One region of the Effusibacillus consociatus genome, then DNA from elsewhere that is predicted to be linked to it. Evidence: riboswitches for the same ligand, from Rfam matches in the RefSeq annotation. Region 1 holds a riboswitch; the other holds the start of a gene.

Region 1 (8,896 bases):
TGTCCTTACCGAAGTTCTCGAATGATTCTTTGTATTCACTCTTGGCAACCTTAGCAAACCCACGGACAAAAGCTTTATTGATTTCGTCAGCCTTGATGTCTTTTGTCGAGGTCTTCAGATCAAATTTGTTTTGGATGAATTCCGCATCTTCCTTAGCGGATTTTACAAGATATGCGTGCAGGGATTGATAGAATGCCCAGCCTTCCGCCTGCTCAGTTTTCGGATCTTTGCCTTCTGCGACCGCTTTTTCAACTTTGTAAGCGTATCCCTGTGCCGCGCCTGCTGCCAGATAGAAGGTCTTCATCAAAGTCTTATCCACTACTTGCTTAGCAAGGGAGAAATCAAGCTTCTTGCCTCCCTCAATTGCCGCATCCATATCCTTCAGAGCGCCATCAATTGCAGTTACCATTTGGGTCTGGTATGCAGTGTCACGCTTTTCAACGGTCGATTTCAAGACACCATTGTAATACGCTTTCGCCTGATCCAATTCTGCCTTTGCCTTTTCTTTGTCGGCAATGTTGTCTTCAACCGCTTTAAAGTTGTGACGAAGAGTCAAGAAGAACACTTTTTGTCCAAGTTTATCCACCACTTGCTTCACGATGTCAGACTTCAGCGAACCTTCTTTGCCAGCTTTGATCGCGCTGGAGATTTCCTGATCCAGCTTCTCGCTGTACTCACTGTCGCGATCTTGAACCAGCTTCTTGAATTGTTCGTTATAGAGCTTTTCTACTTTCTCAAAATCAACCTTGCCGCCGTCCTTGCCCTTCCCCAGCTCTTCGACCATATCCTTATAGGCTTTGACTCGTTCCGCAGGAGCTGCTTTTTGTGCGTCCTGCTTCGGTGCTTCCTGCTTTGGCTGTTCGGCCGGTTTTGCCGTTTCCTTCGAACCGCAAGCTGTCAAAACGAGTGAAGATGCAAGTACTGCAATTGCCCATTTTTTGTACGACATAATGTTTTTCCCCCTGAATATGTAGATAGTTTGTAATGGATTTGATCCTATTGATAATGATTATCACTTCCATCGATAGAATACAACGAACCTGCCAAGTCTGTAAAGAGAAATTTTTCAAGTTTGATTTATCAAATAAAAAAAGGCTCCGATCGAAGCCCCGTCGTACGAATCCGAACCGCGCTTGGAGGAAGCCTTATCTCTAAAACCGTTCTCAGATTATAGCGGGATGATGTAGAACGTGACAGCTCATCTCCGCTCTCAAAAAATCTCATCTTCATCACTTTATCTTGTGTTAATTAGACTGGTCCCGGAAAAGGTTACAACTTGCGCATTAAGAACCCCTTGTCAGAAATCACCTTTCTGACAAGGGGTTCTCGAATTAAAGCTTTGCAACAACCAATTTCAATAATAAAGCGATTCGGTCAGATTGCATTTGACACATGTCTGGGTATATTGATTTTCGACAAAATCATGAGCGCATGTTTTTCGGATCTGTTCCAATTCAAGCTTCAATTTTTGAAGCCGCTGGGAAATCTCAGTGATTTCATGCTCGATCTCCTGCACCCGTTTCATGCATGTGCCTCCTAGCCCAATCCGGTTTTCTATTTGTAAATCTGTCCGCCTGCCTCACGGAATTCTTTTGCTTTCTCCTCCATGCCTTCATCGATTGCAATTTCCAGCTCGATTCCTTTCGTTTCGGCATATTCGCGAATATCCTGGGTGATCCGCATGCTGCAGAACTTCGGACCGCACATCGAGCAGAAGTGAGCTGTCTTGGCACCTTCGGCCGGGAGGGTTTCGTCATGGTATTCCATTGCCCGTTCCGGATCAAGGGACAGGTTGAATTGGTCACGCCAGCGGAATTCAAAGCGTGCTTTCGAAAGCGCGTCGTCCCGTTTTTGCGCATTTGGATGCCCTTTCGCCAGATCGGCTGCGTGAGCGGCAATTTTGTAGGCAATTACCCCTTCGCGAACGTCATTCTTGTTCGGAAGTCCAAGGTGTTCCTTCGGTGTAACGTAGCACAACATAGCCGTACCGTACCAACCAATCATCGCCGCACCGATAGCTGACGTAATGTGATCGTAAGCCGGAGCGATGTCGGTTGTTAAAGGTCCTAATGTATAGAAAGGCGCTTCATGGCAGATTTCCAGCTGCAGGTCCATATTTTCTTTGATCTTATGCATCGGGACATGTCCCGGTCCTTCAATCATCACCTGTACATCGTGTTTCCAAGCGATTTCGGTCAGTTCGCCGAGCGTTTTCAGTTCAGCAAATTGGGCTTCGTCGTTCGCATCGGCAATGGAACCCGGACGCAATCCGTCACCCAGTGAGAAGGCAACATCATACGCTTTCATGATTTCGCAAATTTCTTCGAAGTGAGTATACAGGAAGTTCTCTTTATGGTGCGCCAGGCACCATGCGGCCATAATCGATCCGCCGCGGGACACGATACCGGTTACACGCTTCGCGGTTAACGGTACGTAACGCAGCAGAACACCCGCATGAATGGTAAAGTAATCGACACCCTGTTCCGCTTGTTCGATCAATGTATCACGATAGATCTCCCAGCTGAGGTCTTCCACGACTCCGTTTACTTTTTCAAGTGCTTGATAGATAGGAACCGTTCCCACAGGCACCGGAGAATTCCGAATAATCCATTCACGGGTGGTGTGGATGTTCTTACCCGTCGACAGGTCCATGATGGTGTCGGCACCCCAACGGGTCGCCCAAGTCATTTTCTCCACTTCTTCATCAATGGAGGAAGTGACAGCTGAGTTCCCGATATTCGCATTGATTTTCACATGAAAGTTCCGGCCTATAATCATCGGTTCACTTTCAGGGTGGTTAATATTAGAAGGGATAATCGCGCGCCCGCGGGCTACCTCATCGCGGACAAACTCCGGAGAGAGTCCTTCCCGGATCGCGATAAACTCCATCTCGGGAGTGATGATTCCTTTCTTTGCATAATGCATTTGTGTCACATTCTTCCCTGGCTTTGCACGTAATGGACGCCGTTGCAGACCCGGAAAAACCTCACGGTTGGCAAGCGGATCATCCGACCGGTATCCGTTGTCCTCAGGTTTTACTTCACGGCCTTCATATTCCTCTACATCTCCCCGTTCCAGAATCCAGTTACGGCGGATCGCCGGGATTCCTTTTCGGATATCGACGGTGTAGTCCGGATCTGTATACGGACCGCTCGTGTCATAGACACGCACAGGCTCATTTTCGACTTCACCTGCCGGCGTTGATGAAGGGTGAAGCTGGATTTCCCGCATTGGCACCTTCAAATCGGGCCGGGAACCTTCCACATAGACTTTGCGACTTCCTGGAAAAGCTGACTTCAAATCGATGTTCGGACTGTTTTGAATGATGTGAGACACTATTCCTACCTCCCTATTCTTATTGGAAAAAGTCCGTTGGACAGGATCGGATATTCCAGCATAAACGAAAATTGGGCACTAAAAAACCGGATCCCGCAGAAAAGGATCCGGTCAAACATACGGCAGATTCGCAGGGTAAGCTTCATCCACAAAAGTATGTATGCCAACTACTTTCCTACGCTGGTATGATCCAGATCAGGTCCTGAGGGTCGAGAAACTTCAAAGCGTCTCTCTCTCAGCCCAAGCTCATGGGCACCCCTAGTAGCAAAACTTTTTCGGTTCTTATGTATTAACTATACCATAAGCAGTGGAGTTGACAAGTATCATTTTACATATCATTTTACATGCTTGATCCTTACCCGATAGAGTGCTATGCTTAACTCAAAACAGAACTTGTACCAATCGCATGACTGGCGGATATTGTGGAGCACCACAAGGGAATGCGATTGTTTCAGAAGCCGGCCGCCTGGGCACCCTTTTATCGGGAACCCAGGCGGCTTTTTGTTGCCGCAGATGTAAAACCTTATTTTACAAATCAAGGGGGTTTTAAGATGTACGGAGCACCTCTCTCAAAACACGCAAAAAAGGTGATGCTGCTCGGATCAGGAGAGCTCGGAAAGGAAGTTGCCATTGAAGCCCAACGTCTTGGAGTGGAAATGATCGCAGTCGACCGGTATGCGAACGCACCTGCCATGCAGGTTGCCCACCGTTCTCATGTGATGGATATGCTCGATCCTGATCAGCTGCGTTCACTGATCCAACAGGAACAACCGGATCTGATCGTCCCTGAGATCGAAGCGATTCACACACCCACTCTGGTTGAATTGGAGCAGGAAGGATATCGTGTGGTGCCCACCGCAACTGCCACCCGTCTGACAATGGACCGTGAAGGCATTCGACGGCTGGCTGCGGAGACCCTGCAGCTTCCCACCGCCCGTTATGAGTTTGCAAACAGCCTTGAAGAATTAAGGCAAGCGGTTCAAAAAATCGGTACGCCCTGTGTGATCAAGCCGGTCATGAGTTCGTCCGGCAAGGGGCAAAGCATCTGCCGTTCCCTGGACGATGTGGAGTCCTCCTGGAATTATGCGATGGAAGGCGGTCGAGCAAAAAACGCTCGGGTGATTGTAGAGGAGTTTATCCATTTTGATTCGGAGATCACGCTGCTGACGGTCCGTTCCGTTTCTGGGACAACCTACTGCGAACCGATTGGCCACATTCAAAAAGACGGCGATTACATCGATTCCTGGCAGCCCCATTTTATGACTGTCGAGCAGATTAAGGAAGCCCAGCACATTGCCAGGACGGTAACGGATGCACTTGGCGGATACGGAATCTTTGGCGTTGAGCTGTTTGTGGCACCTGACAAAATCTACTTTAGTGAAGTGTCGCCCCGCCCCCACGATACAGGGTTGGTGACACTGGTTACGCAGGATCTCTCCGAATTTGCCCTGCATGTTCGGGCGATTCTCGGATTCCCGATTCCAGGTGTCACATTGCTTTCACCGGGCGCCAGTCATACATTGAAAGCTTGGGAAGAACAGAAGGAGTATCAAATCGACGGAATTGAAGATGCTTTGTCGGTTCCAAATACCCAGGTTCGCATTTTTGGCAAGCCGGAAACAAAAGTGGGCCGCCGGATGGCGGTAGCCCTCAGTGCAGGACCTTCCATTGAGGTTGCAAGGGAACGGGCAAAACAAGCCGCCTCTCATTTGAAAATCTCTTACAATCAATGACGAAGAAAACCCCTTGACCAGAGTGGCAAGGGGTTTTCTTTATTAAAAGTGCTGTTTCCTATGACCGAAACGCCTTATCCGAAATGTCTTTCCGGTAATGCATTCCTTCAAACCGGATCGCTTCGACACCACGGTACGCGTTTTCCTTAGCAGATTTCAGGTCGGAACCGAAACCTGTAACTCCGAGTACCCGTCCGCCGTTGGTCACATATTTCCCATCCACGGAGTTGGTCCCCGCATGAAATGCCACCACTTGGCCCGACAAACGATCCAGTCCTTCGATCACATCGCCTTTTCGGTAGGAACCCGGGTAGCCTTCTGCCGCAAGCACGACACAGACGGCAGCCCCCTTGTTCCAGGAGATTTCAATCTCCTGCAAACGCCCGTCGATGACCGCCTCTGCAACGTCAATCAGGTCATTCTCCAGCAGGGGCAATACCACTTGCGTCTCGGGATCACCAAAACGCGCATTGTATTCGATCACTTTCGGACCTTGCTCCGTCAACATCAATCCGGCATAAAGAACTCCCTTGTACGGTGTTCCTTTCGCTGCCATCGCTTCCACAACCGGGCGAACAATTGTTGACTCGATTTCATGCAGCAGATCTTCCTTCACCCGCGGCACGGGAGAGTAAGTCCCCATGCCACCGGTATTCGGACCTTTGTCTCCGTCAAAGACCGGCTTATGGTCCTGCGAAGGAACCATCAGCTTGACTGTCGATCCATCCACAAACGCTAATACGGTCGCCTCTTCTCCTGTCAGAAACTCTTCAATCACGACTCGACTGCCCGCTTCTCCAAACGTTTTGTCTTCCATGATCGAGCGAACAGCTTCTTCCGCTTCCGAGAGGGTTTGTGCCACAATCACGCCTTTACCCGCCGCCAGTCCGTCCGCTTTGACGACAATCGGTGCACCTTGTTCACGAATGTATTGCAGCGCCGGTTCCAGTTCCGTAAACGTTTGGTACTTGGCAGTAGGAATTCCGTGTGTCATCATCAGGTCTTTCGCAAACGCCTTGCTGGCTTCAATCAATGCCGCTTCCCTGCGCGGGCCGAAAGCCCGAAGCCCGCGAGCCTCAAACTCATCCACAACTCCAGCCGAAAGAGCAACTTCCGGACCGACAACAGTCAGGTCAATTCCTTCCCGTTCTGCAAAATCGGCCAACTGCTCCACCGCATCTGCCGCAATCGGCACACATTCCGCCAATTCGGAAATCCCCGCATTCCCGGGTGCGCAGTAGATTTTTGGCTTGCGCGGGCTTTGCGCCAGTTTCCACACAATCGCATGCTCACGTCCGCCGCCGCCGATTACAAGAATCTTCATGTTTCCGCCCCCTTTTTTCGACAGACAGGTCTTACCTTTCGAACGGGCCTTGCTCCCCGTCCTTGTTTTCCAAATGTAAAACGCTATAAAATCTGACCTCTATTTCAGATTCAATTTACGATTATAATCGCAATTTCCTGGTTTAACTTGTCAAATGGAGTAAACAATTTCCGCTCTTTGTCGAATCGGAAAATTCGACACGGTCGTGCAGCAGTTCTTAATGTTTAAAGTGGCGAACCCCAGTAAACACCATCGCGATACCCTGACGGTTAGCCGCTTGAATCGACTCTTCATCTTTGATCGAACCACCCGGCTGAATAATCGCTGCAATGCCCGCTTGCGCCGCCGCTTCGACTGTATCGCCCATCGGGAAGAATGCGTCCGAAGCAAGTACCGCTCCCTTTGCCAGGTCACCCGCTTGTTCAATCGCGATTTTGGCTGCTCCGACACGGTTCATTTGGCCCGCGCCGATTCCAATCGTACGATTGCCGGTTGCCAATACGATCGCGTTCGACTTCACATGCTTGACCACTTTCCAAGCGAACAGAAGCTGCTTCAGTTCGTCCTCGGTCGGTCGGCGATCCGTCACAACTTCCAGGTCACCGGCGGAAATGGTCTTCAGATCCAAATCCTGAATCAGCAGACCGCCTTCCACTTTAAGTGTGGTTCGGGGAGTGCCGAGCACAGATGCCGCACCCTTAGTCTCATCGTCTGACTCGCCCACCGCAATTTCCAACAACCGGAGATTCTTCTTCTTCGATAAAATCTCAAACGCTTCTGCCTCAAACTTCGGAGCGAGGATGATTTCCAGGAACAATTCGGACATTCCCTGGGCTGTCTGTGCATCAACCGGCCGGTTCAAGGCAATAATTCCGCCAAAAATGGAAACCGGATCTGCCTCATACGCTTTCTGCCATGCACCAAAAATGGTATCTGCGATGCCGACTCCGCACGGGTTGGTGTGTTTCACAGCGACCACCGCAGGTTCCTTGAATTCCTTGAGAATTGAGATCGCCGCGTTGGCGTCATTGATGTTGTTGTAGGACAATTCCTTCCCGTGAAGCTGCTTCGCGCCGGAGATGGAATCTGCCCCTGCAGCCGGCTCCCGATAGAAAGCCGCTTTTTGATGAGGATTCTCCCCATATCGAAGATCCTGAGCCTTCTCGTATGTGAGAGTCATTGTCACGGGGAATTCTTCCCCTGTCTGCCGTGTCATGTATTGGGCTACCAATGCATCGTATGCTGCCGTATGGCGGAAAACTTTCGCCGCAAACGCCAGACGTGTTTCTTCCGAAACCGGTTGTCCTGCGTCCAAACTCTCGATTACAGTGCCGTAATCGCCTGCATCGACCAACACAACCACATCGCGATAATTTTTGGCGGCTGCGCGAAGCATCGAAGGACCACCGATATCAATGTTCTCGATTGCCTCTTCATGAGTGACGCCCGGCTTCAAAATCGTTTCCTTAAAAGGATACAGATTCACCACAACCAAATCGATCGGGCGGATGCCGAGTTCGTTGATCGCATTCATGTGCTCCTCATTGTCACGGACTGCCAACAATCCCCCGTGAATATTGGGATGAAGAGTTTTCACACGTCCGTCCATGATTTCCGGAAATCCCGTTACGTCGGAGATTCCGGTCACCGGAATTCCCTCTTGCTGCAGCAGCTTTGCCGTGCCGCCAGTGGATACAATTTCTACATTGTGACGAACTAGCGCCCTTGCCAAATCTACCACACCGGTCTTGTCCGACACACTAATCAATGCCCGCTTCATCTAGATCCCCCTCGACATCCCCATCAAAGTGACGTAAAGCTCTGAAGCCTATTCCGATTACGTTTGATGGGGGCCCATGTTTACTTCAGGTATTCCGCCGTTCTGCCGTTCACCCTTATTTGACCCCTTGCATAATCGCTCACCACTTGCGGCAGAAGACGATGCTCCACCGCTTGAATCTTTTGTGTAAGTGATTCTTTCGTGTCCTTATCTTCAATCGTCACGGTCTCCTGTGCAATCACAGGTCCGGTGTCCATACCCTCATCGACAAAATGGACCGTTACGCCCGTGTGGGGCACCCCTGCTTCCAGGGCTTGTCCGATTGCATCCTTGCCCGGGAAGTTTGGAAGGAGAGAAGGATGCAAATTCAGGATCCTGCCGCGATACGGTTCGAGCAAAGTCGGCCCTACCAATCGCATGTATCCTGCCAACACGATAAAATCCACCTGCTTCGAGCGCAATTCTTCAAGAATCCTCGCTTCATACGAAGCTTTATCCGGATACTCTTTCGGAATTACAACCAGAACAGGCACTCCTGCTTGCTCCGCTCGACTCACGGCTTTCGCCTCCGGTTTGTCACAGACAACGAGCACAACCTGTGCTCCGCCTAACGTCCCTTCGGCTGCCCGATCCAGCAGCACCTGCAGGTTGCTCCCGCTGCCCGATGCAAATACCGCTATTCTTTTTTGTGTCTCTTGCCCGATCATGCTTCTTCCCCGATCC
Region 2 (8,896 bases), on a different contig from region 1:
ATGTTTACCGTCACGGAAATGGGCTTGGTACCTGTATGGCATTCACAAGCCACCTTTGACCGTGTTCAGAAGACTGCTAAAGGATGGGTGATGGTCACCCATCGAAAAGACGCAATACCAACCCGTACCAGTGCAACAATGCCATTCTGGGAAATCCACGAAATGTGGAATGGGCAGTCGTTCGTGATCACCAAGCAGGAATACCGTGACCCTTTGAAATAACCCCTTTGCGCTGACAAAATTTGTTGGTACAATATGGGGGTCATAGAGATAGGGGGTACATGTGTAGTGAGTGACAACAAATTTTATGTCACACAGGAAGGACTTCGCAAACTTGAGGAAGAGCTGGAATACTTAAAAACAACAAAGCGCGCCGAGGTAAAGGAGCGCTTGAAAATTGCTCGTTCCTACGGTGATTTGAGTGAGAACAGCGAGTATGAAGCGGCAAAAGACGAACAGGGAATGGTCGAATCCAGGATCCTGCTGTTGGAAAACCAACTGCGCAACGCTGTTTTGATCCGGGAAGAAGATAAGGTTAAGGATGTTGTCAGCGTTGGTTCGACTGTCACGATTCGCGAAGTTCCAAATGGCGACGAGGAAGTGTATACGATTGTTGGACCGGCGGAATCAGATCCGCTTGAAGGACGAATCTCGAATGAATCTCCGATTGGGAAAGCATTGTTAGGGAAACAAAAAGGGGATACGGTCACAGTCCCGGCACCGAGCGGCGAAATGACGTTTGAAATTTTGAAGGTAGAATAGAAGGACGAATCCTCCGTATACATGGTAAAGACAAACCATGTAGGGAGGATTTTTTATGGCCAAATTGGGATTAAGTACGGGCAAATCGCTGGTACTCGCGCTGTCTATGGTTGTACTCGTAGGTGGAGCTACGTGGATGATGAATCAAGTGAGCGGCAAAGAACATGTCCTGCCGGGAAGCGCAGCGGTCAATTCCATTAAGGTATCGATGGTTACCAATGAAATCAAGTGGAGCAGTCAGGACGGAAAGCAAATGATTGAAGCGTATCGTTGGGATCCAGGATTCATTGTGGTAAATCAGGGGGATAGGGTGGTTCTTGAATTTTATGGAGTCAAAGGGGAAAGTCATCCATTCGTGATTGAAGGATACAATCTGAAGGGCCACGTCGGGCGGGGCAAGATCGAAACGGTCTCCTTCCATGCCGATAAGCCGGGTACGTTTCAAATCCGATGCTTAACCCACCTGGATCCGAAAACCCATGGCCCAATGGTGGCCAATCTTGTGGTACTGCCGAAATAGCGGAGGAGTTGATGGAACAACTCCCTTGAAAAATGAAATGGGAGTGACATATTTAATCGAATGTGTTATACTTAATCTCGAAGGAGGGTCAGGTATGACACAATATTTAGAACAACGGCAACAGGCAATGCGTTCGTTTGTGGAAACCTGCGAGCGGAAGTTTGGGATGACGAGTGAGGAATTCATTCGGTACTACAAAGAATTGGAAAGTTATGGAACAGAAGAAGAATATCGCTGGTGGGTATGCCTGTCTTTTTTGGGCGTTCGATGAAAGCGGTTTCGCCTTTTTCTGAATCTCAAGCTGCGGGGGCTTGAGATTTTCTTTTTTAGGAAGGGAATCGATTTATCGACAACGAATACAATATTCAATAACAAATTGTATGGGGCGGTATCCATGGATTATATTAAACGGACAAAACAGCGATATGACGAATTGGCCCGTTCTCACGAATGGAGACATACCGATTTGACCCCGGGATTGGTCGCGCGATTTACCGCAATGCTGCTCGGGGAACGCATCTTGGATCTTGGCAGCGGGGCCGGTCGAGATACGCTGACTCTCAAGAGGTACGGAGTCCATGTGCAGGGGATGGATATTTCAGAAGAAATGCTCGCCGTAGCAAAACAAACGGTCGGAGACCCGGACGTTGCTTTCACAAAAGGAGATTTTCGCAATTTGCCCTATCCGGACGATATGTTTGACGGAATTTGGGCCAACATGTCATTGCTTCACCTGATGAAAAAAGATCTTCCGATCGCCCTTTCGCAAGTGCGGCGTGTTTTAAAAGACACCGGTGTTCTGTACGCTTCGTTTTTGTCGGAAGGGGAAGACGGTTTCATAGACGGTCTGTACTACGCCTTCTATACTCCGCAGGAGCTGGATGAGATCTTTGAAAAAAGCGGGTTTACCATCTTCGATCAGGTCGTCAGCGATGACACGGTTCATTTGTTCGCCCGAAAAAACTGAATCGAAACGGATGCGAATCCCTAGAGAGTGAATATAACCGCTGCTAGGGATGTTTTTTGTAACTTTCTTGTTTGGGGATGCGTCTTACTTACACACAAGTTTTTACAAAGGGAGAAAGGATGGGCTGCAGTGAAGAAGAGTCTAGCCTTGTTTGCCACAATCGTCCTTGGGGCAAGCCTGTTGGGATGTTCGGAGAAGAGCACTTGGAACGGCCAGGTAGGTCAGGACCCACCCAGTCAAAATCAGAATCAAAACCAGACACCCAACCAAAACAATCAACCGCCTGCCCAAAATAATCAGGGGCAGCAGCCGACAAAGCCGGCTGACGACGGAGTGATTCGCGGATGGAAAACTGGTTCCGGACAATCGCTAACAGACAAAAAATTGAGAAATGATGCGTATGAAATCACGCATATTCAACGGCTAAATTCGGGCACCGGCTTTCAGGTAAAAGGAAAATTGCGGGCCTTTGAAGCGGTAGGAGCAGTGAGGTTACTGGGGCCGGATGGAAAAGGGATTGTTCAGCCGGATACCGGCCGGGAGGAAATAGTAATCATGGCTTCCGAAGGAGCACCGGCGTGGGGGGACTTCACGGCACAAGTCAAGTATCCCGATACTTTAAAAGGGAAAGTTGGAACACTTGAGTTTTATGTTCACAGCGCGAAAGACGGCTCGAAGCAGAATATCCTGTCCGTACAGATTGAACTGGAGTAAAAGCAGGCTTCTACTCCGACCATCTGCGTTTTGGTTTTTGTGCCAAGGTATTGCGATAAAATTCTTCCAACTCCTCGAAGGTGCGGATCGGCGGGGAGTTGATTTCTTTTTTCTGGAAGGTACAAGCTGTTTCTGTCAGAAGAACGTCTCCATACGGGCGGGAAAGCAGGGGTTGGCCATACTTACCGGCAAGCTTCTGGATCGCCTGCTCCATCTCCAATTTTTCTTCCATCATTTTCTCCAGCCGCTCTATATGTATTGCGTATCGGTCGAGCAGTTGAACTTCTTCCGGGTCATAGGCGCATTCGTCGTCCATAACGATTCCCTGGTAGATGAAAGGAGAAAGCATCAGCAGAAACAATACATCCTCCCGGTTGTGCTGCAGAATTTCGTCTCTCAGAGCAGGATTTCCGGTTTCGAGCCATTCCGCATATTTTGCGGGTACATAGCGGCCTGGAAGTTGATCCGGCCGCACAATTCCATAAAATCGTTCCACTACCTGAAGCGCAGCGGAGGGAATGACCCCGGCGGAACGCATCTTCTCTGCAATCTTGTACAGATCGAGACTTTGAACCGCGTTGATTTGAAATGGGATCCGGTATTTCTTGAATCGCTCATTCAGGAATGGAATGTCGAACCGATCGCCGTTCCAGGTGATGATTACATCCATTTCTTTCAGAACTTCTGCGATCCGTAAGAGCACTTCCCGCTCTTGGAACGGCTCATCGACCCAGAATTCGATAGGATTTTCTTTTGAGAGTCCAATACAGGCGCTCACAAGGTGGGAATTTGAATCTTCCCGGAGTCCGGTCGTTTCGATGTCGAATGTGCAGCCGCAGCGATTTTGCAAAGTGCGGGTGAGGTTTCGTTCCGGCGGAATGTCGATCTGGAAACCTTGACCGAAAGCTTCTTGTTCTAAGACGTGGATATAGTCGTCCGCCACATGCCAACACAGATTTTGCGAATCAAAATAGCAGCTCGGATATTTCTTAATGGCTTGTAATACACGCATGAACGGGTCACCTTTTTCAACATAGACGAGGACTCCGTTCCACCACTTCCGTACAATGGTCAATCTGTCCACCTGCTCTTGCATTTTCCACTAGCATATCACAGATCCTAAACTTGCAGGTATAACCGAAGTTCTTCGTAGTGGGAGTAGGCCACATCTTTATGTTGATACCAATGGTGTTTCACCTGATCGAGCGAGCGGTACTCATATATGGCCATACCGTTATATTCGGGACGGATTGCAACGAATCCGGTTTTGCTTTTGAACCAGTCTTCAAACAACAAAGTTTCGACGTTTTGCATTTTTTACCTCCGATGTAACGAATTTGTCACTAAAAATAGGATTGACATACGGACTCTGTACTAATACAATTTTCTCATAAATGAATTCACCAGCAGGTTGCATGACTGGCGGAAGTGGGATTACCACAAGGGAGTGCAACTGACGATATGGCCGACCGCCTGGGCCCCTTTTCTTGTAAGGGGTTCAGACGGTCTTTTTACAGGAAAGGGCTGGGACAATCAGGAGGGGTAAGAGAATGATTCGAGTACTTGTAAGCGATCCGATATCGGAACAGGGACTTGGGAAACTGCTCGAGGCCGACGATATCCAAGTCGACATTAAAACGGGTCTGCCAGAAGAAGAGCTTTGCAGCATTATTGGCGAGTATGACGCACTGCTTGTCCGTTCACAAACCCGCGTGACCTCCAAAGTATTGGACCATGCCGGACGTCTCCGGGTAATTGGCCGTGCCGGGGTAGGCGTAGACAATATTGATGTTCCAGCGGCTACTCAGCGCGGGGTGGTTGTCATTAACGCTCCGGACGGAAACACCATCTCGACCGCAGAGCATACATTTGCGATGATGATGGCAATGGCGCGCAAGATCCCGCAAGCCTATGCTTCTATTCATCGTGGAGAATGGGATCGGAAGACGTTTGTCGGGGTTGAATTGAACAACAAAGTGCTTGGGATTATCGGTTTGGGCCGCATCGGCGCGGAAGTGGCCAAGCGGGCGCAAGCTTTTGGCATGAAAGTGCTGGCGTATGACCCGTTCTTATCCCCGCAGCGTGCCGACTCTCTTAACGTAAAGCAGTGCACGGTGGATGAGATTGTGGTAGCGGCTGATTTTATCACTGTTCACACACCGTTGATTAAAGAGACCAAACATCTGCTTGCAGAACGCGAATTCGGCATGATGAAAGATGGAGTCCGCATTCTCAACTGTGCACGGGGCGGAATCATCAAAGAAGAAGCGTTGGTGGAAGCATTACAATCGGGCAAAGTGGCAGGCGCGGCATTGGACGTGTTTGAAGAAGAACCGCTCGCCAAGGATCACCCGCTAAAAGACTTCCCGAATGTGGTATTGACCCCGCATCTTGGAGCATCCACTGAAGAGGCACAGATTAATGTCGCCATCGACGTTGCGGAAGAAGTTCTGAAAGTGCTGCGGGATGAACCGTTCAAGAATGCGGTCAACCTGCCGTCTCTCCCGGCCGATAAGCTGAAGCAAGTGGAGCCTTATCTGGCGCTTGGAGAGAAACTTGGGAAGCTGGCAGCTCAATTGGTTGACAATCCGGTAACAAAAATTGAAATCACATATAGCGGTGATATCAGCAACTTGGAAGTGGCACCTGTATCCCGCACAATTTTAAAAGGAATCCTGTCCTATCACCACGGGGCTGAGGTAAACTTCGTCAATGCGCCTCTCGTGGCGGAGCAATCCGGCATTCAGGTGGTAGAATCGAAGACAGGCAAGCACAGCGTATTTACCAATTTGATCGGACTTGAGGTTACCACCCCGCATCAAACAAGACGGGTTGCAGGTACTCTCAACAACGGATTCGGTCCGCGCATCGTTCGTCTGGACGGATTCGCAATTGATGCTTCTCCGGAAGGCCGCATGATTGTGACATCCCATGTTGACCAACCGGGTATGATCGGAAGAATCGGGATGATTTTAGGGGACGCCGGCATTAATATTGCAACCATGCAGGTGGGCCGCAAGGAAGTCGGTGGGAAAGCGGTTATGGTGCTTGGCATCGACAATCCGGCTACCCCGGAAGTGGTTCGTGAGATCGCGGAAATTCCTTCCATCCTTGAAGTGTTCCATGTCGAACTGTAAAGTTGAACCTGTGTATCCGGATTTGGCGCCTGTAACAGGCGTCTTTTTTCGTGTACAATTACTAGAGTATAGTGACTTACATCAATGGAGATGGCGCGGTTGGAAACTTGGAAGCGGAATTTGTACATGATGTGCTTTGTTCAGTTCGGAGCGGGGATCAGTCTCAGTTTTATTTTTTCGTTTATACCCTTGTATTTGCCGCATCTTGGCGTGACAGATACTCACGAAATCGCAATTTGGTCAGGAATCCTGATGGCTGCGGCGCCGTTTTTTGCGGCTTTTCTAGGACCTGTCTGGGGGAACCTCGGGGATAAACATGGCCGCAAGTTGATGGTGGAACGCGTATTGCTCAGCAATATATTTGTATTGATTGCAATGGGATTTGTAACCGATGTCTACCAGTTCCTCGGACTGAGGATTCTGCAGGGGATGCTCGGCGGATTCCAGTCTGCTGCAATCGCAATGGTTACTTCTTTTACTCCGAAAGAAAAAACCGGATCTGCACTTGGAATCTACCAGACCGCCACGATTGCAGGAACCGCAACCGGACCGTTCATCGGAGGTCTTTTGGCGGACACGCTGGGGTATCGGTTCCCGTTTTTCTTTATGTGCCTGATCAGTTTAACCTCTTTGGCAATCGTCTGTTTCTTCGTGCAGGAACCGCCGCGAACGGAAACGATGAAGAAGAATGAGCCTTTTTTAAAGAGCTTATCGGCGATCACTCACATTCCCGGATTATTGCCGATGGCCTTCATTAATTTTCTCATTCAATTTGGATTGATGATCGCGGCCCCCATTGTCCCGCTTTATATCAAATCGATGGCGGCTTCCGATGCCTATGTGGCGACACTGACAGGTATCATTCTGGCACTGGCGGGAGGAGCGGCGGCCATTTCCTCCATTACGGCCGGCCGAATCGGGGATCGGATTGGACACCGGGTCGTATTGATCACGTTAACGTTAGGGACTGCATGTATGTTTGGACTTACAGCGTTAACTTATACGATTGTTGCTTTTGCCGCGACGAGAATTGCGGCCGGTCTATTTATCGGCGGCTTGATGCCAACCAGTAACGCTCTGATCTCCCGCTTTGTGACGGAAGAGAAACGGGGAATGGCATACGGTGTTACCACCAGCATGACGTTGTTCGGAACGGTGGCGGGGCCGTTAACCGGCGGTTGGTTATCAGGGACAATCGGGCTGCAGGCGACTTTTTATGTTACGATGGGGATGTTTTTTGCAGCCGCCTTATGGGTATGGACTCATAATCCGCACCCGGAGGATGGGGAGGTCGTCTGATGATCGACACACACTACCATTTGGATCAGTTGGATAAAGAGTCATTACATAGAATGCTTGTTGAGGCCAGCGAAGGTGGAATCGAAACGATTATTGCGCCGGCGATGGGGTTGGAATCGGGAAGAAAGCTGCTTGATATTCAGTCTCGATACCCGAACTTCATCAGGGTCGGACTGGGGATTCATCCGGAAAGGTCAGATTTTTTCGGAGGGGATCAACGGAATCGGGAACGATTGTTTCAAGAGCAAAGGGAACTTGCGAATCTGGTTTCGATTTATCGAAATCAAATATGTGCGGTTGGTGAAATTGGGCTGCCGTATTATTCTATGCCTGAGAAGGAGAGGCTTCCCGAGAACGTGCCTGCATTATCATGGCAGATTTTCGAGGAGAGTTTGGCGCTGGCGAAGGATTGGGATCTGCCTGTGATCTTGCATGCAGTGCATTCCATGGCACGGCCCTGTCTGGAACTGCTGTTGCAGTTCAACATTAAAAAGGCTGTGTTTCATTGGTTAAAAGCACCTCTTGACGCGGTCGATAAAATCGTATTCCATGGGTATTATATTTCGTTCACTCCGGAAGCCGTTTACCGCGAACGAAATCAAATATTGGCAAGTCGGGTTCCGCTGGATCAAATTTTATTGGAAACGGATGGACCGTGGCCCTATGAGGGACCGTTTGCCGGGAAGAAGACACATTCTCTGTGGATTCGTGAAGTGGCTGATGTTGTAGCTCACATTCATAAAAAGCCAATCGATCAGGTGTTGGCATATACAGCCGATAATGCTCGGAAGCTTTTCCGGGTGTGAGAGGAGAAACCAAATTGCATTTTGTGTTTTATGTTTTGCTGCTGTGTACCAGTATTCTTTGGGCAGGGAACTTTGTCGCCGGCAAATTCCTGGTCGATCACGCTTCTTCGCTTACGCTTACGAATATGCGATGGGGGCTCGCCATTTTATTCCTCATCCCGATCGTTTGGAAATTCGAGAAGCGTCTGCTTCCTCCCAAAAAGGCGCTGCTGCCGCTTTTTCTTATGGGATTGACGGGCGTGGTATTCTTTAATATTTTCATGTTTTTGGCCTTGGAACGGACATCCGCTGATAACGTGGGTCTCTTATCCGCTTTGAATCCTGTTGCGATTGCGATTGTTTCTTTTTTTGTTTTAAGAGAAAAAATGTCGTTTCGCCAAACGATAGGGATGATCGTCTCGTTGATGGGTGTTGTGGTGGTAATCTCCCATGGAGACATACAAAGATTGCTTCACTTCCGGTTAAATACAGGAGATCTATTCATGTTGGCCGCTGTGGGAACTTGGGGATTGTATTCGGTGGCCGGCAAGAAGGCGATGCAGTATGTTTCTCCTTATATGTCGACCCTATGGGCGGGCATATTCGGGGTGATTACACTGCTGCCTTTTAATCTGCCTTCGTTTGCCGTAAACAATCCCGATTCTGCGTTCTGGATCGCTACTGTATATGTAAGCATAGGGGCTACCGTACT

What was found. A riboswitch is a leader RNA that binds a small molecule or an ion and turns the genes downstream of it on or off. The one in region 1 is predicted to bind ZMP and ZTP.
Region 2: linked by a shared signal. The riboswitch ahead of serA (phosphoglycerate dehydrogenase) and the one ahead of purT (formate-dependent phosphoribosylglycinamide formyltransferase) in region 1 are both predicted to bind ZMP and ZTP.

Annotation. Positions count from the first base shown of each region.
Region 1 is NZ_JBHSHC010000033.1:99,450-108,345, reverse strand. It holds gene ACFO8Q_RS05960 (hypothetical protein) at 1-949, opposite strand, end outside; gene ACFO8Q_RS05955 (hypothetical protein) at 1,355-1,525, opposite strand; gene thiC (phosphomethylpyrimidine synthase ThiC) at 1,555-3,336, opposite strand; TPP riboswitch at 3,492-3,606, opposite strand; ZMP/ZTP riboswitch at 3,733-3,815, shown strand; gene purT (formate-dependent phosphoribosylglycinamide formyltransferase) at 3,888-5,069, shown strand; gene purD (phosphoribosylamine--glycine ligase) at 5,128-6,393, opposite strand; gene purH (bifunctional phosphoribosylaminoimidazolecarboxamide formyltransferase/IMP cyclohydrolase) at 6,611-8,173, opposite strand; gene purN (phosphoribosylglycinamide formyltransferase) at 8,254-8,880, opposite strand; gene purM (phosphoribosylformylglycinamidine cyclo-ligase) at 8,877-8,896, opposite strand, start outside.
Region 2 is NZ_JBHSHC010000119.1:70,714-79,609, forward strand. It holds gene ACFO8Q_RS17665 (hypothetical protein) at 1-222, shown strand, start outside; gene greA (transcription elongation factor GreA) at 256-762, shown strand; gene ACFO8Q_RS17675 (cupredoxin domain-containing protein) at 818-1,282, shown strand; gene ACFO8Q_RS17680 (hypothetical protein) at 1,377-1,553, shown strand; gene ACFO8Q_RS17685 (class I SAM-dependent methyltransferase) at 1,677-2,249, shown strand; gene ACFO8Q_RS17690 (Gmad2 immunoglobulin-like domain-containing protein) at 2,379-2,963, shown strand; gene ACFO8Q_RS17695 (ribonuclease H-like domain-containing protein) at 2,974-4,038, opposite strand; gene ACFO8Q_RS17700 (hypothetical protein) at 4,083-4,277, opposite strand; ZMP/ZTP riboswitch at 4,369-4,449, shown strand; gene serA (phosphoglycerate dehydrogenase) at 4,514-6,100, shown strand; gene ACFO8Q_RS17710 (MFS transporter) at 6,200-7,399, shown strand; gene ACFO8Q_RS17715 (TatD family hydrolase) at 7,399-8,205, shown strand; gene ACFO8Q_RS17720 (DMT family transporter) at 8,220-8,896, shown strand, end outside.